4 regions of the Streptomyces sp. GS7 genome follow, and region 4 is predicted to be linked to each of the others. Evidence: riboswitches for the same ligand, from Rfam matches in the RefSeq annotation. Region 4 holds a riboswitch; each other region holds the start of a gene.
What was found. A riboswitch is a leader RNA that binds a small molecule or an ion and turns the genes downstream of it on or off. The one in region 4 is predicted to bind cyclic di-AMP.
Positions count from the first base shown of each region.

Region 1: linked by a shared signal. The riboswitch ahead of GR130_RS01445 (M23 family metallopeptidase) and the one ahead of GR130_RS03935 (transglycosylase family protein) in region 4 are both predicted to bind cyclic di-AMP.
Region 2: linked by a shared signal. The riboswitch ahead of GR130_RS35345 (C40 family peptidase) and the one ahead of GR130_RS03935 (transglycosylase family protein) in region 4 are both predicted to bind cyclic di-AMP.
Region 3: linked by a shared signal. The riboswitch ahead of GR130_RS30545 (M23 family metallopeptidase) and the one ahead of GR130_RS03935 (transglycosylase family protein) in region 4 are both predicted to bind cyclic di-AMP.

Region 1 covers NZ_CP047146.1:315,221-323,059, forward strand. Annotated here, with positions in the region: gene GR130_RS01425 (DEAD/DEAH box helicase) at 1-627, shown strand, start outside; tRNA gene GR130_RS01430 (tRNA-Lys) at 886-958, shown strand; gene GR130_RS01435 (PP2C family protein-serine/threonine phosphatase) at 1,555-2,634, shown strand; gene GR130_RS01440 (DUF2332 domain-containing protein) at 2,754-3,959, opposite strand; cyclic di-AMP (ydaO/yuaA leader) riboswitch at 4,409-4,553, shown strand; gene GR130_RS01445 (M23 family metallopeptidase) at 4,565-5,821, shown strand; gene GR130_RS01450 (aldo/keto reductase) at 6,024-6,968, shown strand; gene GR130_RS01455 (hypothetical protein) at 7,214-7,516, opposite strand.
Region 2 covers NZ_CP047146.1:8,143,745-8,151,583, reverse strand. Annotated here, with positions in the region: gene GR130_RS35350 (hypothetical protein) at 313-666, shown strand; gene GR130_RS35345 (C40 family peptidase) at 832-1,956, opposite strand; cyclic di-AMP (ydaO/yuaA leader) riboswitch at 1,965-2,134, opposite strand; gene pcrA (DNA helicase PcrA) at 2,484-4,985, shown strand; gene GR130_RS35335 (M23 family metallopeptidase) at 5,016-6,620, opposite strand; gene GR130_RS35330 (esterase/lipase family protein) at 6,845-7,675, opposite strand.
Region 3 covers NZ_CP047146.1:7,029,873-7,037,711, reverse strand. Annotated here, with positions in the region: gene GR130_RS30560 (DNA gyrase/topoisomerase IV subunit A) at 1-661, opposite strand, end outside; gene GR130_RS30555 (M16 family metallopeptidase) at 953-2,293, shown strand; gene GR130_RS30550 (M16 family metallopeptidase) at 2,332-3,714, shown strand; cyclic di-AMP (ydaO/yuaA leader) riboswitch at 4,072-4,228, shown strand; gene GR130_RS30545 (M23 family metallopeptidase) at 4,241-5,020, shown strand; gene GR130_RS30540 (GntR family transcriptional regulator) at 5,297-5,986, shown strand; gene GR130_RS30535 (HPr family phosphocarrier protein) at 6,400-6,681, opposite strand; gene GR130_RS30530 (bifunctional acetate--CoA ligase family protein/GNAT family N-acetyltransferase) at 6,880-7,839, shown strand, end outside.
Region 4 covers NZ_CP047146.1:927,849-935,687, forward strand. Annotated here, with positions in the region: gene GR130_RS03920 (LysR family transcriptional regulator) at 1-383, shown strand, start outside; gene GR130_RS03925 (cytochrome P450 family protein) at 465-1,811, shown strand; gene GR130_RS03930 (transglycosylase family protein) at 2,107-3,186, shown strand; cyclic di-AMP (ydaO/yuaA leader) riboswitch at 3,437-3,606, shown strand; gene GR130_RS03935 (transglycosylase family protein) at 3,614-4,285, shown strand; gene eno (phosphopyruvate hydratase) at 4,660-5,940, shown strand; gene GR130_RS03945 (FtsB family cell division protein) at 6,111-6,566, shown strand; gene GR130_RS03950 (DUF501 domain-containing protein) at 6,784-7,386, shown strand; gene GR130_RS03955 (Ppx/GppA phosphatase family protein) at 7,383-7,839, shown strand, end outside.

The DNA.
Region 1 (7,839 bases), 610 kb from region 4:
CGCGACGACCGGCGTGACGAGCGCTCCGGCGCCCGTTCCTTCGAGCGTCGTGACGACCGCCGTGACGACCGTGGCGGCTTCGGCCGGGACCGTGACCGTCGTGACGAGCGCTCCGGTGGGCGGTCGTTCGACCGCCGCGACGAGCGCCGCGACGACCGGGGCGGCTTCCAGCGGGACCGCCGTGACGACCGTGGCGGCTTCGGCCGCGACCGGGACCGCCGTGACGACCGCTTCGGCGCCCGTTCCTTCGAGCGTCGTGACGACCGCCGTGACGACCGTGGCGGCTTCGGCCGGGACCGGGACCGGGACCGTCGTGACGAGCGCTCCGGTGGGCGGTCGTTCGAGCGCCGCGACGACCGGGGCTTCAACCGCGACCGCGGCGACCGTCCGAGCCGTCCGTTCAACCGCGACGACCGCTCCGCCGGCCGTCCGTCCTCCGGCGGTTACCGCTCCGGCGGCGGCGACCGTCCGTTCAACCGCGACGACCGCTCCGGCGGCCGTCCGTCCACCGGCGGCTACCGCGGCGACCGTCCGTACGGCCGGCGGGACGACCACCGCGGTTCGGGCAGCGCGGCCGGCTCCTTCGGCCGCCGCGACGACAAGCCGCGCTGGAAGCGCAACGGCTGATCCCCGAAGCGCGACGGCCGAGATTCGGCCATAGCTCCCGCAGGGCCCGTACGGTGCGCAAGTGCCGTACGGGCCCTGCGCGTTGGCGCAGGTGGCGGCATACGGGCGGGCGGGTGCGGCAGCCGTCCGCGACGGCCGTACCGGGGCTCTCGCGGCGCCCGGGACACCGCGGCCGCGCCCGTGGCGGCACGCCGCCGATTGGCCGGATAGCCCATGCCTTCGGGCTGCGGGACGTCCTCGGGCTATGCTGCTCGGTGCGGGCCATTAGCTCAATTGGCAGAGCAGTGGACTTTTAATCCATTGGTTCAGGGTTCGAGCCCCTGATGGCCCACCGACTCCCTCGCAGGACAGGCCGCCTGACCTGCGGTTCAGCGCCTCGACCGGAAAGCACCGGTCGGGGCGCTTCGCTTTTCCGGCCGGGCGCGGGCGCCGCGTGGCGCGGACGGCCCGGCAGGCGCTGCGTCAGATGCCGGGCGGGCGAGGGGAATGCGGCGCGCGGCGGCGCGGCTCGGCTCCGCGGGGCCGGTGCCTCGGACCAGGGCGACCGGCGGACGTTCCCGGGACGGAGCCCGGAGCCCGGAGCGGGCCCTGCGACGGTACAGGCGGACCCGGCCCCGCCCGGCCTGCCCGACGCCTCTTACCGCCTCTTACTGCCCCTTACCGCCCCGTACCGACGCCCCGTACCGAGGCTCCGTACCGGCGCCCTCGTATTGACCCGTCCGGACCTCGAGGACTCGCCGCCCGGTCCCCGTAGCGGCAAGCCTTGGGGGACGGTGTCCGTTCGTCCGCAGGCGAGGGCTCCCCTGCGGACGGGGCAGCCCTTGCGGGGCGCGGCCGGGTGGACGGAGTGGGAAGAGGCGTGTGCGGATGCGTCGAGGTGGCAGATACCGCACGGGCGACCGGGAGAGGCGGGCGCGCCGGGAGCAGATGTCCCCGCTCGGCCGCCGCCTGGCGCGCTGGCTGCCGGCCGCGCTGATCGTCGGCGGCGTGGTCTTCGACTACGTCACGCCGCCCCAGTACACCGCGGCCCCGTTCCTCTCCGCCGCTCCCCTGGTGGCGGCCCCGCTCTACACCCTGCGGGCCACCGCCGTCACCGTCGTGGCCGCCGTCCTCAGCGAGGTGTGGGTCGTGACGTACCACGGCGAGACGGACTACTACGAGTCGGTGACCGAGGCGGTCACGGTCGTCGTGGTGGCGCTGCTGGCGCTCGGCATCAACCGGGTCGTGCGGATGAGCGACGCCCGGCTGGCGTCCGTACGGGATGTCTCGGAGGCGGCCCAGCGGGCCGTGCTGCCCGCGCCGCCGGAACAGTTGGCCGGGCTCTCGGTCGCCGCGCGCTACGTGGGCGCGCGGGCCGACGCCCGGATCGGCGGCGACTTCTACGCGGTGCAGGACACCCCGTACGGGGTGCGGATGATCGTCGGCGACGTGCGGGGCAAGGGCCTGGAGGCCGTGGAGGCGGCGGCGGTCCTCATCGGTGCCTTCCGGGAGGCGGCGGAGCAGGAGGCCACGCTGGAGGCGGTGGCCGGCCGGCTGGAACGCGCGCTCAAACGGGAAGGCGGGCGGCGCGAGGGGCCCGACCGGCTCGAGGGCTTCACCACCGCCGTACTGGCGGAGGTCCCCGCCGGGGACCGGTCCGTGGTGCGCGTCCTGAACCGCGGCCACCCGGCCCCTCTGCTGCTCACCCCCGACGGCGGGCTGCGGGAGCTGATGCCCAGCTCGCCCGCGCTGCCGCTGGGGCTGAGCGATGTGGCCGGCTGGCCGGACCGGTCGGACGAGACGTTTCTTCCGGCCGGGGCGCTGCTGCTCCTGTTCACCGACGGGGTGACCGAGGCCCGGGACCTGCTGGGCCGGTTCTACGACCCGGGCGGCCGGTTGCGCGGCCGGCGCTTCGCCGGGACCGACGACCTCCTGGAGCTGCTGCTCGACGATGTCGCCCGGCACTCGGGCGGGGCGCCGGCGGACGACATGGCGCTCCTGGCGGTGCAGCGGCCCCTGGAGGGGTAACGGTCCCTGGGGAACGGCCCCCTGGAGGGACGAGGGATGGGGGCAGCCGCCGCGCGTCTCACGGCCTCCCGGGTCACCGGAGCCAGTCCTCCGGGGTCACAGGGGCCAGTCCTCCCGGGTCACCGGAGCCAGTGCAGGCTCCGGCCCTGTGGTCCGGTGAGGGCCACCGGGCGCTCGTCCAGCGCGAGCGTCAGCAGCGCCGAGTCCTCCGGGCCGAGGGACGCGTGCTCCGGCGCGGCGATCCAGGGCAGCACGCTGTGGTGCTCCTGGGAGATCCAGTGCCCGCCGCCGTCCCGGTCGGCGAGCAGCGACCGCACGCGCCGGGCGAACTCCTCGCGCCGGGCGGGCGGAAGACCGGCCAGTACGGCGCTGTGGAAGACGACGAGCGTGGCCTCCGGCGGCGCCTCGGCGGCCAGCGCGGGCAGTTCGCCGACCAGGTCGCCGCGCACGATACGGGGGCGCGGCGCCGGCCGTACCGCCTCGACGGCCGCCGACAGCCGCGCCATGCGGTCCGCGTCCTGTGGCCATACGAGGGCCCGCAGCCAGCGGAGGTCGTCCGGCTCGCCGACCGGGTCGAGGGGGTTCGGGTCGATACCGGCGCGCCAGACGATGTCGGGGAGCGCGCCGGGCGGGACCGTACCGCCGCTCGCGGCGCCCGCCGCCCCGCTCGTACGGCAGGTGAAGGTCACGGGGCTGTCCGGGGCGCCGGCCTCCTCGTACGGCGTCCCGTAGGGGCCTGCGGCGTCCGGTCCTGCACCGGCACCGGGACCGGCACCGGAACGGGCACCGGGACCCGGGTTGGAGTCGGAACCGCCCGCCTCCTGCCCGGTACGGCAGTAGCGGTACCGGTACCGGTATCGGTCCGGATGCAGACACAACCCGGCCGATGCGCCGATCTCCAGGAGGGCCAGCGGCTGCGGCAGGCGGGCGAGCAGCGGCAGCAGGGTGGCGCAGTGGGCCGGTTCGCCGGTCCGGGGCGCGCGGCGCATGATCACCGCGCGGACCTCGTCCCAGTGCCGGACCGTCCACTCGCGCCAGCGCCCGTAGGCCGTCTCGTCACGCGGGCCCAACTCCGCGTGCGGGCCGTCGAGATAGCGCACGGCGGCGAGCAGCAGCTCTGGGTGCCGGCGGTCGCCGGCGGGCAGCGAACCCGAGAGCAGGCCGCAGAATTCGGGGTCCCGGCTGATCCGTGCGGTCAACTCCTCGTGTGGGGCGGAACGTCCCCGGGCCTGTTGCCGGGAGAACTCCCGGTGCCGATTCGCCACTGCCTGAGCGCTGTTGACGGTGTTCCCGGCGTTCCCGGTGTTCACGACGTTGACGACCATGATCCGACCGTACTGCTCTCACGCTCCGTGACCGCGGGGCATCCCTCCGCATAACAACTGACACACCATCACCGCAAGATCACCCGGCGCGGCGCCGGCCACTCGCCCGGTCTGCGCCCGCGCCGGCGGCCAAAATCCCATGCCACAGCTCGTACGGGGAGTGGGCAAAACCCGTGCGGATTCGCGGGAACGCTTGGTATTCCGCCGCCGTCTCTATTACTGTCCGATAACGGAGCGCGGTCGTCCCAGCCGTCGCCAATGGCGGCACCGCGCGCCGACGCCGAATCCCGAATGCGTTGTTCCCGCACGTCCAGGACCACTCCGCACCACTCCGAACTGCTCGCTCGCACCCGTCCTACAGAGCCGTACAGAGCCGTGAAGAGCCGTGCGGAATTGCCCAGAACCGCACCGGGTCGCCCGACGGGGCGCACCCGAATCCGCCGTATCTGCCTGGAATTGCGCAGCACCGCGCCAAGGGAACCGGGGAACCACCACCTTGGGGTGAATCGGACGCCTCTCGCCAGGGGGCGCCCGTAGGAGACCTTCCTGCTCCGAACCCGTCAGCTAACCCGGTAGGCGAGAAGGAAGGAAAGGAGTGCGCCCCCGTGGCGTCCAACAGGCCCGCCCCACACGCCCCGTCCGCCTACGACCTCGCCGGTCCGGGTCGCCGCGACGGCGTCCTCGGCTTCGACGTCCCCGCCGCTGATCTCCCCGACCCGGGCGAGGGGCGAGACACCTGCGAAAGCCCCGCCGACACCACGGGATTCGCCGGCGCCCCGGGATTCGCCGCCGCCCACGACGGCGCGTCCGTCGAGGACGATGGCCCCTGGGAGGAGTGGAACCCCACCGAGGAGTCCGTCCGCCCGGTCCGCGGCAAGCACCGGGTGGCCAAGCAGCGCAGCGGCGGACTCGCCCGCGGCGGTACGGTCCTGGGCGTCGGCGTCATCGCGGCGGTCGGTGCCGGCGGGATGGCCACGGCCGAGGACCGGCCGCCGGTGCCGATATCGATGCCCGACCTCGGCGGGATGGCCGACGACCTCGCAGGCAAGCTCCCGGACGCCGCCTCGCTGCCCGGCATCGGCTCGCTCCTCTCCGACGGCGGGGGCACCGCGACGGCATCGGCCGCCGGTACGGACGCCCCGTCCGCCGCCGGAGCGGACTCCACGCCCGCGTCCGCCGGCACCTCCCGCCCCCTCTCCCAGGCGGGGGTGACGCACCACGAAGCCGGTCAGGGCACGGGCGCGGCCGAGGCGCTGCGCAGCCGGATCCTCCAGCAGGCCGATGCCCAGCAGGGCGCTGCGGACCGGGAAGCGCGTGAGACCGCGGAACACTCGGCGATCCAGGAGGCTGCGAAGGACGCGACCGTGCACCAGAAGACGGCCGAGCAGGCCGCTGCCGCCGAAAAGGAGGCGGCGGCGGAGGCCAAGCGTCAGGCGGCGGAGGCCGCCCGCCTCGCCGAACTGGCGAAGAGCTATGTCGTCCCGGTCTCCTCGTACACCCTCACCGCGAGCTTCGGGCAGGCCGGCGACCACTGGGCGGCGAACCACACCGGCCAGGACTTCGCGGCGCCAACGGGCTCACTGGTCAAGGCGGTTCACTCCGGCACCATCACCAAGGCGGGCTGGGCCGGTCCGTACGGCTACCGCATCGTCCTCACCCTCGACGACGGCACGGAACTCTGGTTCTGCCATCTGTCCTCCATGGTGAAGACCTCCGGCAAGGTCACCACGGGAGACGTGATCGCCCGCGTCGGCGCCACCGGCAACGTCACCGGCCCGCACCTCCACCTGGAGGTGCGCCCGGACGCCGGCGATCCGATAGACCCGATGCCGTGGCTGCGCGACCACGGGGTCGGCGTCTGACGTATGGGGCACGTCCCCCCCCGTGGAATGCGTACGGGCGCACGCCCCCACGGGATGCGCGCAACGACGCGTTGCAGGGCGGCAGGGCGGCAGGGCGGCGAACGACTCCCGCCCGCCGACGGAGTGACTCCCTCTCCGCCAACGGAGTAACTCCCCGCCCGCCGACGGAATATCTCCCCGTCCGCCGGCGCTGAAGCGACGCATGACGACCCACACCACCAAGACCATCGGCTCGCTGTCCGTCTCCCCGCTCTGCCTCGGGGGCAACGTCTTCGGCTGGACCGCCGACGAGGCGGAGTCCTTCCGGGTGCTCGACGCCTACGTGGCCGGCGGGGGGAACTTCATCGATACCGCCGACGCGTACTCGATGTGGGTGCCCGGCCACCGGGGCGGCGAGTCCGAGACCGTCATCGGCAACTGGCTGGCGGCCCGCGGCAACCGCGACCAGGTCGTCATCGCCACCAAGGTGGGTGCCCGACCGGATCTCAAGGGCCTGTCCGCCGCCACGATCAAGACCGCGGTCGAGGCGTCCCTGACCCGTCTCCGTACGGACCACATCGACCTCTACTACACCCACTACGACGACGAATCGGTCGAGGTGGCGGAGTTCCTGACCGCCCTCGACGAGCTGGTCCGCGCCGGCAAGGTCCGGGAGATCGGCGCGTCCAACATCTCCGCGCGGCGCCTGGACGAGTCGCTGGCCTTCTCCGCCCGCGAGGGCCTGGCCCGCTATGTGGCGCTCCAGCCGCACTACAACCTGGTCTCCCGCGACACCTACGAGGGCGAACTCGCCGATGTGGCCGCCCGCCACGGTGTCGCCGCGGTCCCGTATTACGCCCTCGCCTCCGGCTTCCTGACCGGCAAGTACCGGCCGGGCGGCAGCGTCGACAGCCCCCGCTCCGGGAAGGCCGCCGCGTACCTGGATACCGAGCGGGGCCGGCGCGTCCTCCAGGCCCTCGACACGGTCGCCGGCGCCCACGACGCCGAGCCCGCCACCGTTGCCCTGGCCTGGCTCGCCGCAAGGCCCACCGTCGCGGCCCCCATCGCCAGCGCCCGCAACGTCGCCCAGCTCCCGCCCCTCCTGGCCGTCTCCGACCTCACCCTCACCGACGTCGAACTGGCCCTCCTCACGAGGGCGTCGGCCTGACCCTCGCGCCCTGGCCTCTGTGGGCCCGGGATCCGTGAGAACGCGGAACCCTTGACAGCGGGCGACCTCGAGCGCGAGGACCGCCAACATCGAACCGCCAACATCGAACCGACAACAGTGGCCTGACAACAGCGGACTGACAACAGCGGACTGACAACAGCGGACTGACAACAGTGGTGCGGGGCGGTAACCCTCACCCGCCCCGCACCACGAACACCACAACAACTCGGCCCCCCGGGGCGCCACTACCCCCGACGATCCGCCACCACCCACGACGCCAGCGCCACCCCGCCCGCGACCGCGAACACCGAAGGCCACGCCCCGATCTTCTTGGCCAGCGGATGCGACCCCGCAAACGCCGCCACATAGGCCCCGCTCAGCGCAGCCGCCGCCTTCGTACCGGCCTTCTCCTGCCACCCCTTGGCGGCCACCGCCCCGGCAGCCGCCAGCGCCACCCCACCCAACGGCCGCTTCTTCGTCCACCGGGCGACGCCGTAGCCGGCCACCAGCCCACTTGCCGCGACCACACTCGTCGGTATACCGGCCATCACAGAAACCTCCGTAATCCGTCCCAAATCAAGGTCGATGTCGAGGAGCCTACGCTCGGACCTCGTGAACTTCGGGACCCCGCCCGGCGTCTCCGAAGGGCAGCGTCAAGGAACACCAGATCAAAAGGGAATGCGTACAGAGCCATCGAGCGCGGTGGGCCGACCGACCTGTTGTGTTGACCGAGCCGGACGTGCAGTCGTAATTACGCATTCCACCCAGATGGGTGGCCTGGATAGGTGCCCCGGACAGGTGGGTCAGGCCGGTGGGCTGGCCAGGCCCTGGTCGTCGACGGTCGGTCGGGTCCACGTCAGGAGCGCGGTGC
Region 2 (7,839 bases), 7.2 Mb from region 4:
CCTCGGGGAACGGACGTGTCAGGGGGGCGACCGTGACGGCGACCGGAGCCGTGACGGCGACCAGGGCCGTCATCGATGAGCCGTGAGCGACGACGGGCGGTGCGCCGGCGGTTGCCTGCGAGAGGACGCTAAGCGCGCACGTCACGGGTGGGCGCCGGGTTGCCCGGCATTGTTCGTTTCCGACTCTTGAGTGTGCGGGGGTGACCGGGGTTCCGGCGCCGGGCGGCCGGGAGCGGCCTGCGGTGACCGATGCGGTGATTGCGGGCGCCCTGCCGGAAAGGCCGTGCTAGGGGGCGGCTACGATCCACCACTATGGACGTAGTAATCAATATCTTCGTCGCCCTGCACATCATCGGTATCGCCGCCCTGCTCGGCGGTTTCCTGACCCAGATGAAGGCGATGGGCGCGGGCACCGCCCGCTTCGTGCCGGGCATGCTGCACGGCGCGCTGACGATGCTGGTCACCGGCGTCGCGCTGGTCGGCCTGAACCAGATGCAGGATCATCCGGTCAACAACATCAAGATCGGCATCAAGATGGCCGTCCTGGTGGTGATCCTGGCGCTGGTCTACGTCAAGCGGGACGAGGAGAAGATCGCCAAGCCGCTCTTCGGCGCGGTCGGCGGGCTCACGATGCTCAACATCTTCATCGCGGTCCTCTGGACCTGAGTCCCTGGACCTGAGCCATCGCGGTCCTCCGGAGCCGAGCCCCGGAGGACCAGCTGAGGCCCCCGCCGCAGAGACGACTCACCGCGCGGTCATCCCGCTCCGTACCCGGAGGCGGAGGATGGCCGCGCGGTGGCGTGTGGGGGGAGGAGGGGGAGTGCGGGCCGGTCAGCTGAGCCGGACGCTTCCGTAGATCGGCATGTAGTAGATCGACTCGACGCGGACGCTGGCGCCCGGGTGCGGGGCGTGGATCATCTGGCCGTTGCCGATGTACATCCCGACGTGGCTGATGTCGCTGAAGAAGAACACCAGGTCACCGGGCTGGAGGTCGCTGGTGGAGACCCGGGTGCCGGCATTGACCTGGTCCCAGGTCGTCCGCGGCAGATCGACTCCGGCGGCCCGGTAAGCGGCCTGCGTCAGGCCCGAGCAGTCGTAGGAGCTCGGTCCGGTGGCGCCCCACACGTACGGCTTGCCTATCTGGGCGCGGGCGAAAGCAAGCGCCTCCGCGGCCTTGCTGGAGGAGCTGCTGCCGGACGAGCCCGAGCCGGTGCTCGAACCGCCGCCGCTGGGCTGCTGGCGCTGCTGCTGGGCCTGCTGGCGCGCCAGTTCCGCGGCCTTGCGCTGGGCCTCCTGCTCCTTCTGGCGCTCCAGTTCCGCCAGCCGCGCCTTCTCCTGGGCGGTCAGCCGGGACAGCAGCTGCCGGGCCTCGGCCAGTTTGGCCTGCACGGACTGCTTGCTCTCCTTGAGGGACTCCTGGGACTGCTGGAGGCTCTCCAGGCTGCGGGTCGCCTCGGCCCGCTGCCGTGCCGCCGACGCGGCCTCCTGCTCGTAGGCGGTGACGGTCTGCTTCTGCCGGCCGGTCAGCCGCTCCATGAGGTGGTTGCGGTCGACGAACTGCTGCGGGTCCTTGGCGAGCATCAGCTGCGCCGTCGGGTTCATGCCGCCCGTCTGGTACTGGGCCGAGGCGAAGGTGCCCAGCTCGCGCCGGGACTGGTTCATCTTCTCCGCGCGCTTGGCGGCCTCGTCGAGCAGGCGGTTCACGGTCCGCTGCTGGCTGTCCGCCTTCTCCTTGGCGGCGTTGTACTTCTGGGTGGCGACCTCCGCCTGCTGGTAGAGGCCGTCGACCTTCTGCTTGACGTCCTCGATGGACGGCTTCGGTGACGTGGGGGCCGCGTTGGCGGTCTGCGAGAGCAGGGTCACCGAGGCGAGGGCGGCGGTGGTGAGCCCGGCGGCCGTGCGGCGGCTGCCGGGCGAGGTGAGTATGTGGGTTCGCGGCTTGCGATGCGACGCCAAGGCCGGCGACTCCTTCCGTGGACCGCCTACCGGGTTAGCTGTCGGGTTCGGGCGGTGGCGCTGACGGAAGGCTTGCCCTACGGTCCGTACGTCCGCCTGGCGACGGCCGTACCGATCGATTCACCCCGGTGGTGCTGGTGGGTCCCCGGCTCCGGGTGCCTGGTGGCAGGGCCGGACTCGGCGGGGGCGGCCCGTGCGGACGCTGTCGTTCGCGGGGAGGGCGGGCTGCCCGAGCGAGACGGTAGCCAACCGGTGTGGCTCCTGTGAAGGCTGATGTTCGATATGCCCGAAACCTTTTCGTGACCTGAACGTGGCTCCGGTTTCCTTGCGGTGGAAGTCGCCTACGGGCGGCCCGTTCCGAGCCAGGGCTGGTACGGTGCACGGTCGCGCCGCGTACGGAAGGAACCGGGGCCGAGCCCCGCACGAGCCCCGCAGGGCCGCCGCCGGGACCTCCGCGCCTCACTTCCCCGCCGCAATCGGCCACTCCGCAACCGCTTGTCAGTGCGGCGGCCTAGACTCGGTGGGCGATGAGCAGCCTCTTTGACGACAGCTTCCTGGCGGACCTCGGGCCCTCGGACGAGGAGCCCCCGCCGCCCCCCGAGGACGAGCACGGCCCGGCCCCGGAGGAGATGCCCGCCGACCTCTTCGGCGGCAGGTTCGACGCGCCCGCGCCCAGGGAGGCGCACTACCGCGACGGCGCCGCCCGCCCGGTCCTCGACGCGGCGGCGCTCCTGGAGGGGCTCAACGACCAGCAGAAGGCGGCCGTGGCGCACACCGGCAGCCCGCTGCTGATCGTCGCCGGCGCCGGTTCCGGCAAGACCCGGGTGCTGACCCACCGCATCGCGCATCTGCTGGCCGAGCGTCACGTCCACCCCGGCCAGATCCTCGCGATCACCTTCACCAACAAGGCAGCCGGCGAGATGAAGGAGCGCGTGGCGGACCTGGTCGGCCCGCGAGCCAACGCCATGTGGGTCTCCACCTTCCACAGCGCCTGCGTCCGGATCCTGCGCCGCGAGTCCAAGAAGCTCGGCTTCACGTCGTCCTTCTCGATCTACGACGCGGCCGACTCCAAGCGCCTGATGGCCCTGGTCTGCCGCGATCTGGATCTGGATCCCAAGCGCTTCCCGCCCAAGTCCTTCAGCGCGAAGATCTCCAACCTCAAGAACGAGCTCATCGACGAGGAGAGCTTCGCGGGGACGGCCGCCGACGGTTTCGAGAAGACCCTGGCCGAGGCGTACGCGATGTACCAGGCGCGGCTCCGCGAGGCCAACGCCCTGGACTTCGACGACATCATCATGACGACGGTCAACCTCCTCCAGGCGTTCCCGGACGTCGCCGAGCACTACCGCCGCCGCTTCCGCCACGTCCTCGTCGACGAGTACCAGGACACCAACCACGCCCAGTACACCCTCGTCCGCGAGCTGGTCGGCCCGGGCACGCCCGAGACGCCCGCCGCCGAGCTGTGCGTGGTCGGCGACGCCGACCAGTCGATCTACGCCTTCCGCGGCGCCACGATCCGCAACATCCTCCAGTTCGAGGAGGACTATCCCGACGCGACCACGATCCTGCTGGAGCAGAACTACCGCTCCTCCCAGACGATCCTCTCGGCCGCCAACGCCGTCATCGAGCGCAACGAGAACCGCCGCCCCAAGAACCTCTGGACGGACGCCGGCGCCGGAGCCAAGATCACCGGCTATGTCGCCGACACCGAGCACGACGAGGCCCAGTTCGTCGCCGACGAGATCGACCGGCTCACCGACGCCGGCGACGCCAAGGCCGGCGACGTCGCGGTCTTCTACCGCACCAACGCCCAGTCCCGGGTCTTCGAGGAGATCTTCATCCGGGTCGGGCTGCCCTACAAGGTCGTCGGCGGCGTGCGCTTCTACGAGCGCAAAGAGGTGCGCGACATCCTCGCCTACCTCCGGGTGCTCGCCAACCCCGAGGACACCGTCCCGCTGCGCCGGATCCTCAACGTCCCCAAGCGCGGCATCGGCGAGCGCGCCGAGGCCATGATCGACGCCCTCTCCGCGCGCGAGAAGATCACCTTCCCGCAGGCGCTGCGCCGCGTCGACGAGGCGTACGGGATGGCCGCCCGCTCCGCCAACGCCGTCAAGCGGTTCAACGTCCTGATGGAGGAGCTGCGCACGATCGTGGAGTCCGGGGCCGGCCCCGCCACGATCCTGGAGGCGGTCCTGGAGCGCACGGGCTATCTGGCCGAACTCCAGGCGTCCACCGACCCCCAGGACGAGACCCGGATCGAGAACCTCCAGGAACTCGCCTCCGTGGCCCTGGAGTTCGAGCAGGACCGCGGTGCGGAGGAGGAACCGGAGGCCGGCACCCCCGGCCCCGGGACGCTCGCCGAGTTCCTGGAGCAGGTCGCGCTGGTCGCCGACTCCGACCAGATCCCGGACGAGGACGAGGAAGGCGCCGGTGTCATCACCCTCATGACACTGCACACCGCCAAGGGCCTGGAGTTCCCGGTCGTCTTCCTGACCGGCATGGAGGACGGCGTCTTCCCGCACATGCGCTCGCTGGGCCAGACCAAGGAGCTGGAGGAGGAGCGCCGGCTGGCGTACGTCGGCATCACGCGCGCCCGCGAGCGGCTCTACGTCACCCGCTCGACGATGCGCAGCGCCTGGGGCCAGCCCTCGTACAACCCGGCCTCGCGCTTCCTGGAGGAGATCCCGGACGACTATGTGGAGTGGCGGCGGCTGTCTCCTCTGGGCTCCGGCCCGGCGACACCGTCCGCCTCGATGGGCGGCCTCTCGTCCGGCGGCGGCTTCGGCGGCGTCGGCTCCTCGCTGTCGTCCGCGCGCTCCAAGGGGCCGAGCGGTTTCGCCACCCGGCGCGCCAAGGACCGCCAGGTGGTCTCGCTGGCCGTCGGCGACCGCGTCACCCACGACAGCTTCGGACTCGGCACGGTCGTCGGCGTCAAGGGCAGCGGCGACAACGCCGAGGCGACGATCGACTTCGGCGGCGAGAAGCCGAAGCGGCTGCTGCTGCGGTACGCGCCGGTCGAGAAGTTGTAGCGCCCGCGGGCGACGTCAAGAGCCGCGGCCTCAGTACGGGTTGAGGTCGTGGCTCCGCAGCCACGGGATCGGATCGACGGCCGCGCCGCCATCGGGGCGCACCTCGAAGTGCAGATGCGGACCGGTGGAATTGCCCGAGTTGCCGGAATATGCGATCTGGTCACCGGCCTTGACCGATCCGGAGCGGACCTTGGTGCTGCTCAGATGGCAGTACCACGTCTCGGTCCCGTCGGGCGCGGTCACGATCGCCATGTTGCCGTAGGCGGAGTTCCACTGGGTGCGTACGGTGCCGTCGGTGGCGGACATGACCGGGGTGCCGTAGCTGACCGGGAAGTCGATACCGGTGTGCACGGACATCCAGTTCACCCCGGCCTGGCCGAAGAGCGCGCTCAGTCCGTGCTGGGTGACCGGCAGCACGAACTTGGGGCGTGCCGCCTCCTTGGCGGCGGCCTCCTCCGCCTTGCGCTTGCGCTCCTGTGCCTGCCGCTCCTTGAGGTCGAGGCGCTCCTGCGTGCGGCTGGCCCGTTCGCGGAAGTCCTGGGCGCCGGCGTTGAGTCCGGCGAGCTGGGAGTCCAGCTTCTTGTTGGCCGGGGAAGCCTTGACGGATGCGGTGTCCGCCGCGGCCTGCGTGGTCGAGTTGTCCTTGCCGTCCCCGCCGAACTGGCCGACGGAGGCGGCGGCAGCCGCACAGACACCCATCGCGGCGACCGAGGGCACCGCGACGGTCAGCAGCGCCGAACGCTTCGCCGGGCGCCGCCGCCCACGGCCGCCGCCGCGGACCGCCTTGCCCGGCTCGGGGCCGCTGACGCGCCGGGAACCGGCGGCCGGGGCCGGGGCGGCGACGGGCATCGCCTGGGTCATCGCATCGGCGATGGACGCCGGATCACCGGGGGTTCCGGGCTCGGCGGCGGGCTCGGTGTCCGGGGCGGCCTGCGGGGGCGCGGCCTCCTCCGGAGTCTCGTACTCGTACCGCTCGGCGCCCTGTTGGTGGCTCTCGGCGGTGCCGTATGCGCCGGTGTCGCGCCAGGACGCGGCGTCCCACTGGACCGTGTCGGCCGCCGGCGGGCCGGCCTGCGCGGGGATGCCGGGAGCGTAGTCCGCGGTGGACCAGACGGCGGTGGCCTCGTGGCCGCCGGGATCCTGGAGGGCGGTGGCGGTGTCGTAGCCGGTGGTGGCGTAGGCGCCGGTGTCGTACCCGGTGGAGGCGTAACTGCCGTTGTCGTACGTGTCGTTGTCGTACGTGCCGGTGGGGTAGCTCCCGGTGTCGTACGTCGCCCCGCCGGGGTAGCCGCCGGCGTAGGCGGCGCTCTCGTAGCTGTCGTAACCGCCGGTGTGCTCGTAGGCCGTGGTCGCGTAGGCGCCGGTGTCGTAGGCGGTGTGGGCGTAGGGGTCGTAGCCGGCGGTGCCGTAGCCGCCGGTGTCGTAGGTGGCGGTGGCGTAACTTCCGGTGCCGTACGCGGCGGTGGCCCGGCCGTCGGGCGGGTAGCCGCCGGTGCCGTAGCCGCCCTGGTCGTACGAGCCGGGGAGCGAGCCGAAGAGGGCGTCACCGTCGCCGTATGCCGGGGGCTGTGCATAGGAGGCATCGGAGGCAGGGGCGGTGTGAAGCTGAGCCCCTGATGGGTGACGGTCGTCCACCAACTTCTCTTTCGCCTCGGCTGCAGGAGAATTAGCGGCGACTGTACCCGGCGGTACGCGACGGCGACAATCTTCCGGGACTTTCGGGCTCGGCGGGATGGGGCGGGCGGCCGCCTTCCGGCAGCGCTCTTGCGTGCTCTTGGCGCGTCGTTCGAATATCGTTCGACAAAACGCCGACAAGAGGCGCCGGACACCGGCCGGACTTCACCCGAGGGCGCCTGCCGTCAGGCCACCGAAACGGCCGCGCCGGCCGTTTGCGCCGTCTCCGCCGAGGTCAGGGAATTCCTTATACCGGCCGCCACCGTGCCGTTGACCGGCAGCGCGAGATGCCCGACCCCGGCGACCCGGACGTTGTCCGCGCGCAAATCGGGGTGATCGATTCTGGCGGTCTCCGCCGGCACCATCACCTGATCCGCTTCGCTCCAGAACGCGACGAACCGCGTTCGGCAATGCGGCGCCGGACGCGCCAACTCCGCGATCACATCGGAATCCGGGCGCATTTGCCGGACGATGGGATGCGCCGACATCAGAGGCGCGATACGGGTGCCGGAGTGCGGTGTGCCGAGCGTGATCAGCGTACGGACGCGGGTGTCGCCGCCGAGGCACTGCACGTAATAGCGGGCTATCAGGCCGCCGAGGCTGTGGCCCACGATGTCCACCCGCCGGTGGCCGGTCCGCGCGCACACCTCGTCCACATGGCGGCTCAGCAGCTCGGCGGCCTTGCGTAGATCGCAGGTCAGCGGGGAGTAGTTGAGCGCCTCGACATGGCGCCAGCCGTGGCGGTGGAGGGAGCGCCGCAGCAGCACGAAGACCGAGCGGTTGTCGATGAAACCGTGGAGCAGGAGGACGGGCGGATGGGCGCGGCCCTCGGTGGGGAGGAGGGCGGGGGCGTCGGGAGCGGCGGCGTCCGGCGCGGACCGTCCCCCCGCCGGGGGGAGGGGCCCTTCCCGGGCGATGCCGGTCGGGTAGAGCAGGAGATGGCCGGCCAGGATCGCCAGCTCCACGAGCATGCTGCGGAGGAGAAGCGGTGCGGTGAGAACAGGCAGGGCCCCCATGGCCGACCTCCCGAACGGCATGCCGAAGGCGGCGACGACCCCCGTATGCCCTCGTGGGAAGCCATGCGCAGCGGCGGCGGCAGTGCGGCGGCCCGCGCGACGGCCCGGCTGCGGCTCCCCGGGCGCCCGGACCGCGTGCCCGTCGCCGGCCGTCCCTGGTGGCG
Region 3 (7,839 bases), 6.1 Mb from region 4:
GCATCAGGGTGTCCAGATCGGCGTTCGGGTGCTTGATCAGATGGCGGGCGGCGGCGATCACCTCGCCCAGGTTGTGCGGCGGCATGTTCGTCGCCATGCCGACCGCGATACCGGACGTCCCGTTGACGAGGAGGTTCGGATACGCGGCGGGGAGGGCGACCGGCTCCTGTTCCTGGCCGTCGTAGTTCGGCGCGAAGTCGACGGTGTCCTCGTCGATGGACTCCGTCATCAGGGACGTCGCCGACGCCATCCGGCACTCCGTGTACCGCATCGCGGCGGGCGGGTCGTCATTGCCCAGCGAGCCGAAGTTGCCGTGCCCGTCCACCAGGGGCAGCCGCATCGAGAACGGCTGCGCCATGCGCACCAGGGCGTCGTAGATCGACGCGTCGCCGTGCGGGTGGAGCTTACCCATCACCTCGCCGACCACCCGGGCGCACTTCACGTAGCCGCGGTCGGGGCGCAGGCCCATCTCGTTCATCTGGTAGAGGATGCGGCGGTGTACGGGCTTGAGCCCGTCGCGGGCGTCCGGCAGGGCGCGGGAGTAGATGACCGAATACGCGTACTCAAGGAAGGAACCCTGCATCTCGTCGACGACGTCGATGTCGAGGATCCTCTCCTCGAAGTCGTCCGGCGGCGGGGTCTTCGTGCTGCGGCGGGCCATCGCGGCTGCGGCTCCTTCTGCTGCGTCTACTGCCGATGTTGGATCAACGCTCTGGATCAACGCTGTGGTCGACCGGCCGGGGATCGGCCGGTGAGTCTGCCTGAGTCTGACGCGGACCATTGTGGACCGCCCCACTGACAACGCCGACCGCGACTCCCCCCTTCCCCCTCCGCGGGGGCTCGGCACGGCGCACGTTCGGGGCCTTCCTCACGGGAACTTCGCCAGATGCCGACGCGGTTGCATACAGTGACAGAACTTCCTCGCAAGCGGATCGAAGGGACGTACATGCCCATGGGTCACACGGCCACAGAACAAGCCGGCTCCGGCGGCCTGACAGCGACCGAGCACCGGCTGGCCAACGGCCTGCGCGTGGTGCTCTCCGAAGACCACCTGACGCCGGTGGCGGCGGTCTGCCTGTGGTACGACGTCGGCTCGCGCCATGAGGTCAAGGGCCGTACCGGCCTGGCTCACCTCTTCGAGCACCTGATGTTCCAGGGTTCCGCACAGGTCAAGGGCAACGGCCACTTCGAGCTCGTCCAGGGCGCCGGCGGCTCGCTCAACGGGACCACGAGCTTCGAGCGGACCAACTACTTCGAGACCATGCCCGCCCACGAGCTGGAGCTCGCCCTCTGGCTGGAGGCGGACCGCATGGGCTCGCTGCTCACGGCCCTCGACGAGGAGTCCCTGGAGAACCAGCGCGACGTCGTCAAGAACGAGCGCCGCCAGCGCTACGACAACGTTCCTTACGGCACGGCGTTCGAGAAGCTGACGGCCATGGCGTACCCGGAGGGTCACCCGTACCACCACACCCCCATCGGGTCGATGGCCGATCTCGACGCGGCCTCTCTGGAGGACGCGCGGGCCTTCTTCCGCACGTACTACGCGCCCAACAACGCCGTCCTCTCGATCGTCGGCGACATCGACTCCGAGCAGACGCTGGCCTGGGTCGAGAAGTACTTCGGTTCGATCCCGTCGCACGACGGCAAGCAGCCGCCGCGCGACGGCAGCCTGCCCGAGACCATCGGCAGCCAGCTGCGCACCGTCGTCGAGGAGGACGTCCCCTCCCGCGCCCTGATGGCGGCCTACCGCCTTCCGCACGACGGCACCCGTGAGGCGGACGCCGCCGACCTCGCGCTCACCGTCCTGGGCGGCGGCGAGTCCTCCCGCCTGTACAACCGCCTGGTGCGCCGCGACCGCAGCGCCGTCGCCGCGGGCTTCGGCCTGCTGCGGCTGTCGGGCGCGCCCTCGCTGGGCTGGCTGGACGTGAAGACGTCCGGCGGTGTGGAGGTCGCCGCCATCGAGGCCGCGGTCGACGAGGAGCTGGCCCGCTTCGCCGACGAGGGGCCGACCCCGGAAGAAATGGAGCGGGCCCAGGCCCAGCTGGAGCGCGAATGGCTGGACCGCCTCGCGACGGTCAGTGGCCGTGCGGACGAACTGTGCCGCTTCGCCGTCCTGTTCGGCGATCCGCAGCTCGCGCTGACCGCCGTGCAGCGCGTCCTGGAGATCTCCCCGCTGGAGGTGCAGGCGGTCGCCAAGGCCCGGCTGCGCCCCGACAACCGCGCCGTGCTCGTCTACGAGCCCACCGAGCAGACCGACGCCGCCGATACCGAGGAAGAGGAGGCGGCGCAGTGAACGACGCCACCACCCGCGACGACGCCCCTGTGAGCACCATGGACTTCCACCCGCAGCCCCAGGGGGGCGCGCCCAAGCCGTGGGCGTTCCCGGCCCCCGAGCGCAGCCAACTGCCCAACGGCCTCACCCTCCTGACCAGCCACCGCCCCGGCCAGCAGGTCGTCGCCGTCGAGATCAACCTCGTCGCCCCCCTGGACGCCGAGCCCGAGGGCCTGGACGGCGTCGCCACGATCATGGCGCGCGCCCTGTCGGAGGGCACCGACAAGCACACCGCCGAGGAGTTCGCGGCCGAGCTGGAGCGCTGCGGCGCCACTTTGGACGCGCACGCCGACCACCCCGGCGTTCGGGTCTCCCTGGAGGTTCCGGCCTCCCGGCTGCCGCGTGCGCTCGCCCTGCTCGCCGACGCGCTGCGCGCCCCCGCCTTCCCGGACAGCGAGATCGAGCGGCTCGTCCGCAACCGCCTCGACGAGATCCCGCACGAGCTCGCCAACCCGGCGCGGCGCGCCGCGATGGCGCTGTCCAAGGAGCTGTTCCCGGCCACCGCCCGGATGTCCCGGCCCCGCCAGGGCACCGAGGAGACCGTGGCGCGCGTCGACGCCGGGGCCGTCCGAGCCTTCTACGACGCGCATGTGCGGCCCGCCACGAGCACCGCCGTCATCGTCGGCGACTTCACCGGCGTCGACCTGGACGCGGCCCTCGCCGACACCCTGGGCGCCTGGACCGGATCCACCGCCGAGCCGCTGAAGCCCGCGCCGATCGTCGCCGACGACAGCGGCCGGGTGGTGATCGTGGACCGACCCGGCGCCGTTCAGACGCAGCTGCTCATCGGCCGGACCGGACCCGACCGGCACGACCGGGTGTGGCCCGCGCAGGTGCTCGGCACGTACTGCCTGGGCGGCACGCTCACCTCCCGACTGGACCGTGTGCTGCGGGAGGAGAAGGGCTACACCTACGGGGTGCGCGCCTTCGGGCAGGTGCTGCGGTCCTCCGCACCCTCGTCCCCCGAGGGCGCCACGGGTGCCTCGCTGCTGGCCATCAGCGGCTCGGTGGACACCGCCTCCACGGGACCGGCCCTTGAGGACCTGTGGACGGTGCTGCGCACCCTCGCGGCAGAGGGGCTGACCGACGCCGAACGCGATGTCGCGGTGCAGAACCTCGTCGGCGTCGCGCCGCTGAAGTACGAGACCGCGGCGGCCGTCGCCGGCACGCTCGCCGACCAGGTGGAGCAGCACCTCCCGGACGACTTCCAGGCGCAGTTGTACGTCCGCCTCGCGGAGACCGGCACGGTCGAGGCGACCGCGGCGGCCGTCAGCGCGTTCCCGGTGGACCGCCTGGTGACGGTTCTGGTGGGCGACGCGGAGCAGATCGTGGAGCCCGTCAAGGCGCTGGGGATCGGCGAGGTGACGGTCGTCGGCGGCTAGCGTCCGCGGCATGACTGCCCGTCGTGCGACGGCTGGTCACGTGGCGTCAGAGCGGCTCCCGTGGTGGTCACCCGCCACGGGAGCCGTCGCATGTCCGCCGCCGGCCGCAGCGAGCCCGCAGCCCGTTTCCACGTGTCACTGTGCTCTTGCCGGACGGGTACGCCGCGTGTCGCGTCCGTACCGCCGGCCCGCTTCCGCGTTGCGGGTCCGTGCCGCCGATGTCCCGTCCCGCGCTGCTGGTTGCCCTTCCGAGGTGTGGCGTCTCGCACAAACAGCCGATTCTGTTTGCCGATTGAAAGTTGTCCCGTTTAGCGTCGGTCCGGCTGTTCGTCACAAGACCGCCACAACAGTGGCACCGGACAGCCATCGCCGAGTCCCCGTACGGCGCGAGCCAGGGGAGCCGGGGACCCACATGTCCCTTGGGGTGAATCGGGCCTCTCTCCGGAGGAGCCCGTAGGAGACCTTCCTGCTCCGAACCCGTCAGCTAACCCGGTAGGCGAGAGGGAAGGAAAGGACCAGCCAGTACATGGCGTTCACCCGTGCCACCGGGAAGCACCGCCGTGCGAGCCGCACCGCTCGTACGACCCGCAACATCGCCGGCATAGCCACCTTCGCGGTCTCCGGTGTCGTCGCCTCCATGGCGTCGCCCGCGCTGGCCGCCACCGGCGAGGCGGCGCACCACGACACCGGACTCCAGCAGGCCGTCGTCGTGGGTGACGAGCTCGCCGGCCGGATCGAGGCCCAGGCCGACGCGCAGCAGGCGGCAGCCGAGGCCGCCGCCGCGAAGGCGAAGGCCGAGGCCGAGGCCAAGCGGCGCGCCGAGGAGGCCAAGAAGAGGGCCGAGGCGGAGCGGGCGGCCAAGGAGCGCGCCGCCCGCGAGGCCGAGCGCAAGCGCCTCAACACCTTCGTCGCCCCCGTGGACGGCTCCTACGTCTCCACCCCGTACAAGGCGTCGAGCGGCTTGTGGTCCTCGGGCAGTCACACCGGTATCGACTTCCACGCCGCCTACGGGACGTCCGTCCACGCCGTGGGCTCGGGCACCGTCGTGGAGGCCGGCTGGGGCGGTGCGTACGGCAACAACATCGTGATCAAGATGAACGACGGTACGTACACCCAATACGGTCACCTGTCGTCCATCGGCGTCTCCGTCGGCCAGACCGTCACCCCCGGCCAGCAGATCGCCCTCTCCGGCAACACCGGCAACACCACCGGTCCGCACCTCCACTTCGAGGCCCGCACCGGCCCCGAGTACGGCTCGGATATCGACCCCGTCGCCTACCTCCGCTCGCACGGCGTCAACGTCTGACCTTCCCGCCGCATCGCGCGTCCCCCAGGAGCTCCGGCCCGCCCCCCATACGGGCCGGGGCTCCGCGGTATCCGCCGCATCCGGTCGTATTCGCCCTCGCCGTCTCCGCAGGGCCGGGTGTCCGGCCGGTCCACCGGCCACTGGACCTCCGCCGCATCGGCCAAAAAATATCGATAAATTCACGGCATCCGCAGGAAACCTCGTCCTGGTCGAATAGAGTCAGGGAAAGGCGCCGATCGGCGGCGTTTCGAGGGGAATACGGCGGAGGCACGGACGATGCGAGGCCACATTTCCGCGCATGCGGTGTGCACAGCGATTCGCGACGATATCGTCTCCGGCGTGCTCGCGCCGGGAAGCCGGTTGATCGAGGACATTCTCGCCGCGCGTTACGGAGTCTCCAGAGTCCCGGTGCGTGAAGCGCTGCGCACCCTCCAGTCCGAGGGCTTCGTCACCACCCGCCACCACGCGGGCGCCTGCGTCGCCGAACCCACCGAGCAGGAGGCAGCCGACCTCCTGGACATCCGCGCCCTCCTGGAGCCGATGGGCGCCGCCCGCGCGGCCGTCCGCCGCAGCCCCGCCCACCTCAAGGTGCTCCGCGGCCTGGTGCGGCTCGGCCGGGAGCGCGCCCGGCACGGTCACCCCGCGGATCTGCGCCAACTGGACGGCTGGTTCCATGAAACGCTCGCCCAGGCGGCCGGCAGCTCCAGCCTCACGGCGCTGCTCACCCAACTGCGGCGCAAGATCGAGTGGATGTACGTCGTGGAGCCGACGGCCCGGGTCGCCGACGCCTGGGACGAACACGGCGCCGTACTGGACGCGGTGGCGCGGAGCGACGCCGAACGGGCCCGTGCCCTGATGGCGGCCCACATCGAGCGCTCCCTTCCGGTGCACCGGCTGCGGCGCCCCGCCGCGGCGGCCGTGAGCGATTCGAAACGGCCCGTCAACACGGCGCGTGTGCGGAATTAACACGCGGGCCGTATACAAAGAGGTACGGAAAGGCTCTTGCGCGGGCCGCGATGACTCCTGTGCGGGCCGGAATGCGTTTCTGTATTTCCGCGGGGCGTGTCGGGGGATGGGTAGGCGCGTCCGGTATTCCGTCGTTTTTCGCCCGAGATGGTCGCTGATTCTCGCGGGATGTCATTTCCCGTGAGCTGAATTTCCGCGTCGTTCGGTCCGGATATCCGCTTCCCGTATTCGCCGGCGGTTCCGTGATGCGCCAGAGGTCCCGTCATGCCGGCCCTGTGTGCCGAGTGCCGGACCGAGGACAGCGAAACGGCCCCGTCGCGCGACCGTTTCCGGTCGTCGCGGCGGGGCCGCATCGGTGGAAGTCCCGGCGGGCCGGCGGGTGAGAGCGGGTCCGCGGAAGTCTTCGAGTGGCTTCAGACGGTCTCGGGGAGCTCTTCCAGGCCCTCCGTGACCAGCTTGGCCAGGCGGTCGAGCGCGGCCTCGGCGCCCTCGGCGTCAGAGGCGAGCACGATCTCCTCGCCACCCTGGGCGCCCAGGCCGAGCACGGCGAGCATGGAGGCCGCGTTGACGGGGTTGCCATCGGCCTTGGCGATCGTCATGGGGACACCGGACGCGGTGGCCGCACGGACGAAGATCGACGCGGGGCGGGCGTGCAGGCCCTCGGCCCAACCGACATTGACGCGGCGCTCAGCCATGGTGTTGCCCTTCAAGTCGTGACTGTTGTCTAGACCAGTCTCTCACGCTGTGGGGGGTGCTCCCACAGCCCTTCGTCCTGACCTCCAGGTCCGGCTTCCCGGCCGTTTCTCCCGGCCGTTCGACCCGCCGGAGACGTCCCTGCGACCGAGCGTACGCACGCCGAGCCGGCTGTCAGTGCCCGGCCGTACGCTGTCGGCATGCAGACGCCGCCTGATCATGCGTACCCGACCCACTGGGAAGCCGATGTGGTGCTGCGCGACGGCGGGACGGCGCGCATCCGCCCCATCACGCCCGACGACGCCGAGCGGCTGGTCTCCTTCTACGAGCAGGTCTCGGACGAGTCGAAGTACTACCGCTTCTTCGCGCCCTATCCGCGTCTGTCCGACCGCGACGTCCACCGTTTCACCCACCACGACTACGTGGACCGCGTCGGCCTGGCCGCCACCGTGGGCGGCGAGTTCATCGCCACCGTCCGCTACGACCGGATCGACGACCGGGGCCTGCCCGCCAAGAGCCCCGACGACGACCAGGCCGAGGTCGCCTTCCTGGTCCAGGACGCCCACCAGGGCCGCGGTGTCGCCTCCGCCCTCCTGGAGCACATCGCGGCGGTCGCCAGGGAGCGCGGCATCCGCCGGTTCGCCGCCGAGGTGCTGCCCGCCAACTCCAAGATGATCAAGGTGTTCACGGACGCCGGCTACACCCAGAAGCGCACCTTCGAGGACGGCGTGGTCCGCCTGGAGTTCGACCTCGAACCGACCGAGCAGTCCATGGCCGTGATGCGCGGCCGGGAGCAGCGCGCCGAAGCACGCTCCGTCCAGCGGCTGCTCGCCCCCGGTTCGGTCGCCGTCCTCGGCACCGGCCGCGCCCCCGGCGGCGTCGGCCGCACCGCGCTGCGCCACGTCCTCGACTCCGGCTTCACCGGCCGCCTGTACGCCGTCAACCACGCCTTCCCCGAAGACCTGCGGCTCCTGGAGCCCGAGGGAGTCCCCGCCGCCCGTACGCTGCGCGAGATCACCGAGCCGGTCGACCTGGCCGTCATCGCCGTCCCCGCGGCCGGCGTCCCCGACGTGGTCCGCGACTGCGGCGAACACGGCGTCCAGGGGCTGCTGATCCTGTCCTCCGGTTACGCCGAGGCCGGCCCCGAGGGCCGTGAGAGG
Region 4 (7,839 bases):
GGGAGCTGGTCGCGGTGGTGCCGCCGGAGCATCCGCTGGCCGGGCGGGAGTGGACGACGCTGGCACGGGTGGCGCGCGAGACGTTCGTCGACTACGCCGAGGGCTCGGCGGCCCGCCGCCAGCGCGACGAGGCGTTCCGGGCGGCGGGGCTGACGTCGGAGGTGGCGTTCGAGGTGACCACCGTGGAGTTCCTGGCGAAGCTGGTCCGGGCCGGGCTCGGCGTCGGCATGGTGCCGGCGGCGTTCGCCCGGAAGCTGACCGGGCTGCACACGGTGCGGGTACGGCCCGCGCCGGAGCGCACCGAGCGGGTGGTGTGGAGCGGGCTGGGGCCGTCGCCGGCCGCGGCGGCGTTCCTGGCGGGGCTGGGCGTCGAGCCGGGGTGAGGCCCATGGGTGGGGCGGTGCGGGTGGGGCACCGGTTACGGTCGATATGTGCAGCAGACGTCCGACGCCCACCCCAACGCCATGCCCGACGCCCGCCCCGAGGCCCCGCCCGCCGGCGAGCCTGCGGGCTGTCCCGCCGCCTCCGTGGCCATCCCCGCGGCCACCCCCGCGCCCGACCTCTTCACCTGGGAGTTCGCCGCCGACCCGTACCCGGCGTACGCCTGGCTGCGGGAGCATGCGCCGGTGCACCGGACGGCGTTGCCGAGCGGCGTCGAGGCGTGGCTGGTCACCCGCTACGCGGACGCCCGGCAGGCGCTCGCCGACGCGCGGCTGTCGAAGAACCCGGTGCACCACTCCGAGGCGGCTCATGGCAAGGGCAGGATCGGCATCCCGGGTGAGCGCAGCGCGAATCTGATGACGCATCTGCTGAACATCGACCCGCCGGACCACACCCGGCTGCGCCGCCTGGTCTCGAAGGCGTTCACCCCTCGCCGGGTCGCCGAATTCGCGCCACGGATACAGGAGTTGACGGATCGTCTGGTCGACGGCTTCGCGGCGCGGGGGAGCGCGGACCTGATCCACGAGTTCGCGTTCCCGCTGCCGATCTACGCGATCTGCGACCTGCTCGGCGTCCCGCCCGAGGACCAGGACGACTTCCGCGACTGGGCGGGCATGATGCTGCGACACACCAAAGCCGGGCCCGGCGGGGGGCCGCGCGGCGGCGTCGCCCGCTCGGTGAAGAAGATGCGCACGTACCTGGCCGAGCTGATCCACAGCAAGCGGGCGGGCCTGGGCGCGACGGCCGCCCCGGACGAGGACCTGATCTCCGGCCTGATCCGCGCCTCCGACCACGGCGAGCACCTCACCGAGAACGAGGCCGCGGCGATGGCCTTCATCCTGCTCTTCGCCGGTTTCGAGACCACCGTCAACCTCATCGGCAACGGCACCTACGCGCTGCTGCGCCACCCCGCCCAGCGCGAGCTGCTCCAGAAGTCGATGGCGGCCGGCGACACCGAGCTGCTCGCCACCGGCATCGAGGAACTGCTGCGCTACGACGGTCCCGTGGAGCTGGCCACCTGGCGGTTCGCGACCCGGGACCTGACGCTGGGCGGGCAGCGGATCGCCGAGGGGGACCCGGTGCTCGTGGTGCTGGCCGCCGCCGACCGCGACCCGGCGCGGTTCACCGAGCCGGACGTCCTCGACCTCACCCGGCGTGACAACCCGCACCTGGGATACGGGCACGGCATCCACTACTGCCTCGGTGCGCCGCTGGCCCGCCTCGAAGGGCAGACCGCGCTCGCCACCCTGCTGGCCCGGCTCCCGGACATCCGGCTTGCGGCGGAACCGGATGATTTGCGCTGGCGCGGCGGGCTCATCATGCGCGGACTGCGGTCCCTGCCGGTGGAGTTCACGCCGAACGCCCGCTGACCGGCGAAGGTCGCCGGGCCCAGCCGAACCTGACATGACGTCAGCTGCGTGACCTACACGTGATCTCTGCTACACCGACTTGTGACTACCCGTGACCCCGGCTACCTTTCCACGGACGATCGCGGTCGAATGTTCGACCGGCGGCCGGACCGACGGCAGACCCGGCGGTACGGCCGGGGCCACTGTGGCGCCGATCCGACAACTCAACCGCCGCGCGAAAGGCAACCGCATGCGTTCCGGGAACGGCCGACACCGTCGCCCCCGTCAAGCACCGGCGATCTTTGTCACGGCGGGAGTGACCGGCGCGGGCCTCGCCCTGCCGCTGTTCGCCGCCAGCGGCGCCCACGCCGCCGACACCGCCACCTGGGACAAGGTCGCCCAGTGCGAGAGCGGCGGGGTGTGGAGTGCGAACGCGGGCAACGGCTTCTACGGCGGCCTCCAGCTCACCCAGGAGATGTGGGACGGCTACGGCGGCTCGGCCTACGCCTCCCGCCCCGACCTCGCCAGCCGCGCGCAGCAGATCGCCGTGGCCGAGGCCATACTCGACGACCGCGGCCCGGACGCCTTCCCCGGCTGCGCGGCCAACGCCGGCCTCACCAAGGACGGCCGGACGCCGGACGTCGACCCCGGCAGCACGACCAAGCCCTCCCCGCGCCCGTCGCACTCGCACACCGCCGACCCCTCCAACGGGTCGGACGACGACTCGGGCACCGCCGGCCCGTCCGGTTCGGCACCCGGACCCGACACCCCGGGCTCTACGGACCCCGGCGACCAGGGCGATCAGGGTGGCCAGGGCAACCAGGGCGACCACGGCAACCATGGTGACAAGGGCAACCGGGGCGACCACGGCAACAAGGGCGACAAGGGCGACAAGGGGGACAAGGGTGACCGCCCCACGGACCCCACCACGGACCCCACCACCGACCCCACCGGCTCGTCGGCGACCCCGTCGCCGTCCGGTACGGCCTCTCCCGGGCCCGGCGACGACCGGTCGGCCCCGTCCGTGCCGCCCGGCCGGGGCAAGCACCGCGGCGCCCCGGACGACGGCGAGGGCAAGGGTGACGGCAGGAACGGCAGCGGCGACAGCGGCAAGGGCCGCGGCACCGGCGCGGGCCCGGACGAGGACCGGGGTGACGACCCCGCCGGCTCCCCGGGCGGCCACGCCTCCCGCGGCGGTGACGCGCACGGCACGCCCCCGGCGGGTGCCGACCGGTACCTCGTGCGTCCCGGTGACACCCTGTCAGCGATCGCCGGGAGCCATGGCCTGCCCGGCGGCTGGCCCGCGCTCTACGCGCACAACAAGGACGTCGTCGGCGCCGACGCGGACCTGATTCGCCCAGGTCAGCTGCTCGATCTCGGGCACGGGGAAGGGTAGTTACCGGCGGTTCGTCCGGTTTCTCCAAAGTGAGACAAGGCTCTCGTTGCGGGGGGTGGGTCCAGGCCCGCCCCCCGTTGCCATACCGGTGCCGACCTGCGGAAATGCGACCCGTCATGATCAAAAATGGTCAACTTGGTTCAGAACATGGGGTTTGAACACCAAGCGGGTTACTGCTTACGGTCAGGACCGCTCGCCAAAGCGGGCTCTGCGATCGCACGCCGAATCCTGCCGGCGGTCGGAGGCAACCGACGCGCAAGCGCCGAAGGCAGGAGCGGGGGACCCAAGGTAAGTGCCGGCCCCGCCCGTGAAAGCGGGTCAGCCGGCTTGGGGTGAAGCCATGTGTGCAGCACACACGGCCGGGCAACTCACATGGCCCGAACCCGACAGCTCACCTCGTAGGCGTCGGTGAGGAAACGAACGCACCATGCTGATCAACAAGGGCAAGCACCGTCGCAGCTCCAAGGCCGTCCGCGTCGCCACCCTGGCCGGTGTCGCCGGTGCCGCCGTCGCCGTGCCGCTGATGGGCGCCACCTCCGCCTCCGCGGCCTCGGTCGCCACCTGGGACAAGGTCGCCCAGTGCGAGTCCGGCGGCAACTGGTCGATCAACACCGGTAACGGCTACTACGGTGGCCTGCAGTTCTCGAACTCCAGCTGGGCCGCCGCCGGTGGCACCAAGTACGCGGCCCGCGCCGACCTGGCCACCAAGGCCCAGCAGATCGCCGTCGCCGAGAAGCTGCTCGCCATCCAGGGCCCGGGTGCCTGGTCCTGCGCCGGCGCCGGCAACCTGACCGCCGGTGGCCCGGCCGCCAACGTCGACCCGTCCGGCTCCGCCGTCAAGAAGAGCCAGGGCACCACCGAGACCCGCAAGAAGGCCGAGGGCACCACCAAGAAGTCCGCCCCGGTCCGCGAGAAGGCCCAGCCGGCCCCGCAGCACTCGCACCGCTCCGGCGAGACCTACACCGTGAAGTCCGGTGACACCCTCGCCAAGATCGCCAAGGCGCACGGCACCAACTGGAAGGCGCTGTACGCGGCCAACAAGTCCGTCGTCGGCGGCAACCCGAACCTCATCTTCCCGGGCCAGAAGCTCAGCGTCTGAGCCGCTTCGGCCGGCCCGGCCGCCTGAGCCGAACGTGAGCCGGGCCCCATCCGGACCGGCCGTCCGAGCCTGCCCCGCCCCGGCGCGTACTTCCCCCGAGCGCGCCGCGGCGGGGCTTCTCCATGACGTCATGACGTCGCGTCCCTGACGCCGCGTTCGTGACGCCGCGTCCGTGACATCGCGCAGCCCGCCCGGCGGCCGCCTTCCGCCGCTTTCCCCGCTCAGCGAACAATGCGCCCAAACGTTCCGTGAACTGGGCCTTTGGCCTGCTTGTTGGGTTTTTCCGTCCCACGGAGCGGGCCGAGGGCGAGCGGATCCGCCCGGGGCCGTTAGGCTCGTGCTGCAGAACTCCAGACACCCATGAAGGAGACAACGTGCCGTCCATCGACGTCGTCGTAGCCCGCGAAATTCTCGACTCGCGAGGTAATCCCACGGTCGAGGTCGAGGTCGGCCTCGACGACGGCAGCACCGGCCGTGCCGGCGTGCCGTCCGGTGCCTCGACCGGCGCCTTCGAGGCCATCGAGCTTCGCGACGGCGACCCGAACCGCTACCTGGGCAAGGGTGTGGAGAAGGCCGTCCTCGCCGTCATCGAGCAGATCGGCCCGGAGCTGGTCGGCTACGACGCGACCGAGCAGCGGCTGATCGACCAGGCGATGTTCGACCTGGACGCCACCGACAACAAGGGCTCGCTCGGCGCCAACGCCATCCTCGGCGTCTCCCTCGCCGTCGCGCACGCCGCCGCCGAGGCCAGCGACCTGCCGCTGTTCCGCTACCTGGGCGGCCCGAACGCGCACATCCTGCCCGTCCCGATGATGAACATCCTGAACGGCGGCTCGCACGCCGACTCCAACGTGGACATCCAGGAGTTCATGATCGCCCCGATCGGCGCGGAGTCCTTCTCCGAGGCGCTGCGCTGGGGCGCGGAGGTCTACCACACCCTCAAGAAGGTCCTCAAGGAGCGCGGCCTGTCCACCGGCCTCGGCGACGAGGGCGGCTTCGCCCCGAACCTCGGCTCCAACCGCGAGGCCCTCGACCTCATCCTGGAGGCCATCAAGCAGGCCGGCTACGCCCCCGGCCAGGACATCGCGCTGGCGCTGGACGTCGCCGCCTCCGAGTTCTACAAGGACGGCAAGTACCAGTTCGAGGGCAAGGACCGCTCGGCCGCCGAGATGACCGAGTACTACGAGGAGCTGGTGGCGGCCTACCCGCTCGTCTCCATCGAGGACCCGCTGTTCGAGGACGACTGGGCCGGCTGGAAGGTCATCACCGACAAGCTCGGCGCCAAGGTGCAGCTGGTCGGCGACGACCTCTTCGTCACCAACCCGGAGCGCCTGGCCCGCGGCATCGAGGAGGGCTCCGCCAACGCCCTGCTGGTGAAGGTCAACCAGATCGGCTCGCTGACCGAGACCCTGGACGCCGTCGAGCTGGCCCAGCGCAACGGCTTCAAGTGCATGATGTCGCACCGCTCCGGTGAGACCGAGGACGTCACCATCGCCGACCTCGCCGTCGCCACCAACTGCGGCCAGATCAAGACCGGCGCCCCGGCCCGCTCCGAGCGCGTCGCCAAGTACAACCAGCTGCTGCGCATCGAGGAGATCCTCGACGACGCCGCGGTCTACGCGGGCCGCAGCGCCTTCCCGCGCTTCAAGGGCTGACGCCCTGAAGCGCCCGACGGTCCCCCGCCTCAAGGGCTGACGGCCGCAGCCGCGGCAGCGTCCGTACGTCTTCCGTCCGTCCCCGGCACCGGTCCCGTACCGTTGCCGGGGACGTACGTCGTTGTGGCGACACGGCGGCACGACGGAATCTGAAGGGGAGGCGAGGCCACGTGCCCGCGGACCGGTTCTCCACCGCGACCCGGCTCAAGGCGCTCGGCGAACAGGCCGCCGCCCGCGTCTACCGCGCGAAGCGGCGCCCCCGGCGCAACCGCCTCACCGGCCGCGCCGCCCTGCTCGCGCTGGTGATGTGCTCCCTGGTCGTCGCCCTCGCCTACCCGATAAGGCAGTACATCTCCCAGCGTTCGGACATCGCCGACCAGCGCCGCAAGGCCCAGGACGCCGGCGCCGAGCTGAACCGGCTGCGCGACGAGAAGGCCCGCTGGCAGGATCCGGAGTTCGTCCGGCAGCAGGCCCGCCGGCACCTGCACTACGTCATGCCGGGCGAGACCGCCTACACCGTCCAGGACGGCTCCGGCGTGCACGCGGCACAGAAGGGGGCGGCGGCGACGCAGCCGCCCTGGTACGAGAAGCTGTGGGACGGTGTCGACGCCGCGGACCAGCGGTAGGGCCTGTCCGATGGGCCGCGGCCTTTCCGACCCCGGCCCATCGGACAGGCCCTAGCCCGTACTGTCGACACCGGGACCGTCCGCACGGCCCCACCCGCACGACCCCCGCGGTGGTACGCACCGAGCCCGGCGGCCGGCCGGCCCCGCGGGGCGGTCCGCCGCCCCGCCCGGCACCGCCGCCACCGGACAGAACCCGCCGCCCTCACCGAAAGCGCCCATGGAAACGCCTCCGCCCCAGACCGAGCCCACCGAGCCCACCGCCGCGGACATCGCCGCCTTCAAGGAGCAGCTCGGCCGCCCGCCGCGCGGCCTGCGCGCCATCGCGCACCGCTGCCCCTGCGGGCAGCCGGACGTCGTCGAGACCGCGCCGCGCCTGGAGGACGGCACGCCCTTCCCCACGCTCTACTACCTCACCTGCCCGCGCGCGGCCTCCGCGATCGGCACGCTGGAGGCCGACGGCGTGATGAAGGAGATGACCGAGCGGCTGGCCACCGACCCGGAGCTGGCCGCCGCCTACCGCGCTGCCCACGAGGACTACATCCGGCGCCGGGACGCCATCGAGGTGCTCCAGGGTTTCCCGAGCGCGGGCGGGATGCCCGACCGGGTCAAGTGCCTGCATGTGCTCGTCGGCCACTCGCTGGCGGCCGGCCCCGGCGTCAACCCGCTCGGCGACGAGGCCCTCGCGATGCTCCCGGAGTGGTGGCGCAAGGGCCCGTGCGTGTCCCCCTGCGGCGACGCCCCGAAGGACGCGCAGTCCCCGGCCGCCGCGACCCGGTACACCTCGGAAACCCCCGACGCCCCCGAAGGAGACGCCCAGTGAAGCGGGTCGCCGCCATCGACTGCGGTACGAACTCCATCCGGCTGCTGGTCGCGGACCTGGACCCCGAGACCGGTGAACTCAAGGACCTGGACCGCCGGATGCAGATCGTCCGGCTCGGCCAGGACGTCGACCGGACCGGACGGCTGGCCCCCGAGGCGCTGGAGCGCACCTTCGCGGCCTGCCGCGAGTACGCCGCGGTGATCAAGGGCCTGGGCGCCGAGCGGCTCCGGTTCGTGGCGACCTCCGCCTCCCGCGACGCGGAGAACCGCGAGGACTTCGTCCGCGGTGTCGTCGACATCCTGGGCGTCGAGCCCGAGGTGATCACCGGCGACCAGGAGGCGGAGTTCTCCTTCACCGGCGCCACCCGGGAACTGACCGGCCACCCCCATATCGCACTGCCCTACCTGGTCGTGGACATCGGCGGCGGCTCGACCGAGTTCGTCCTCGGCGACG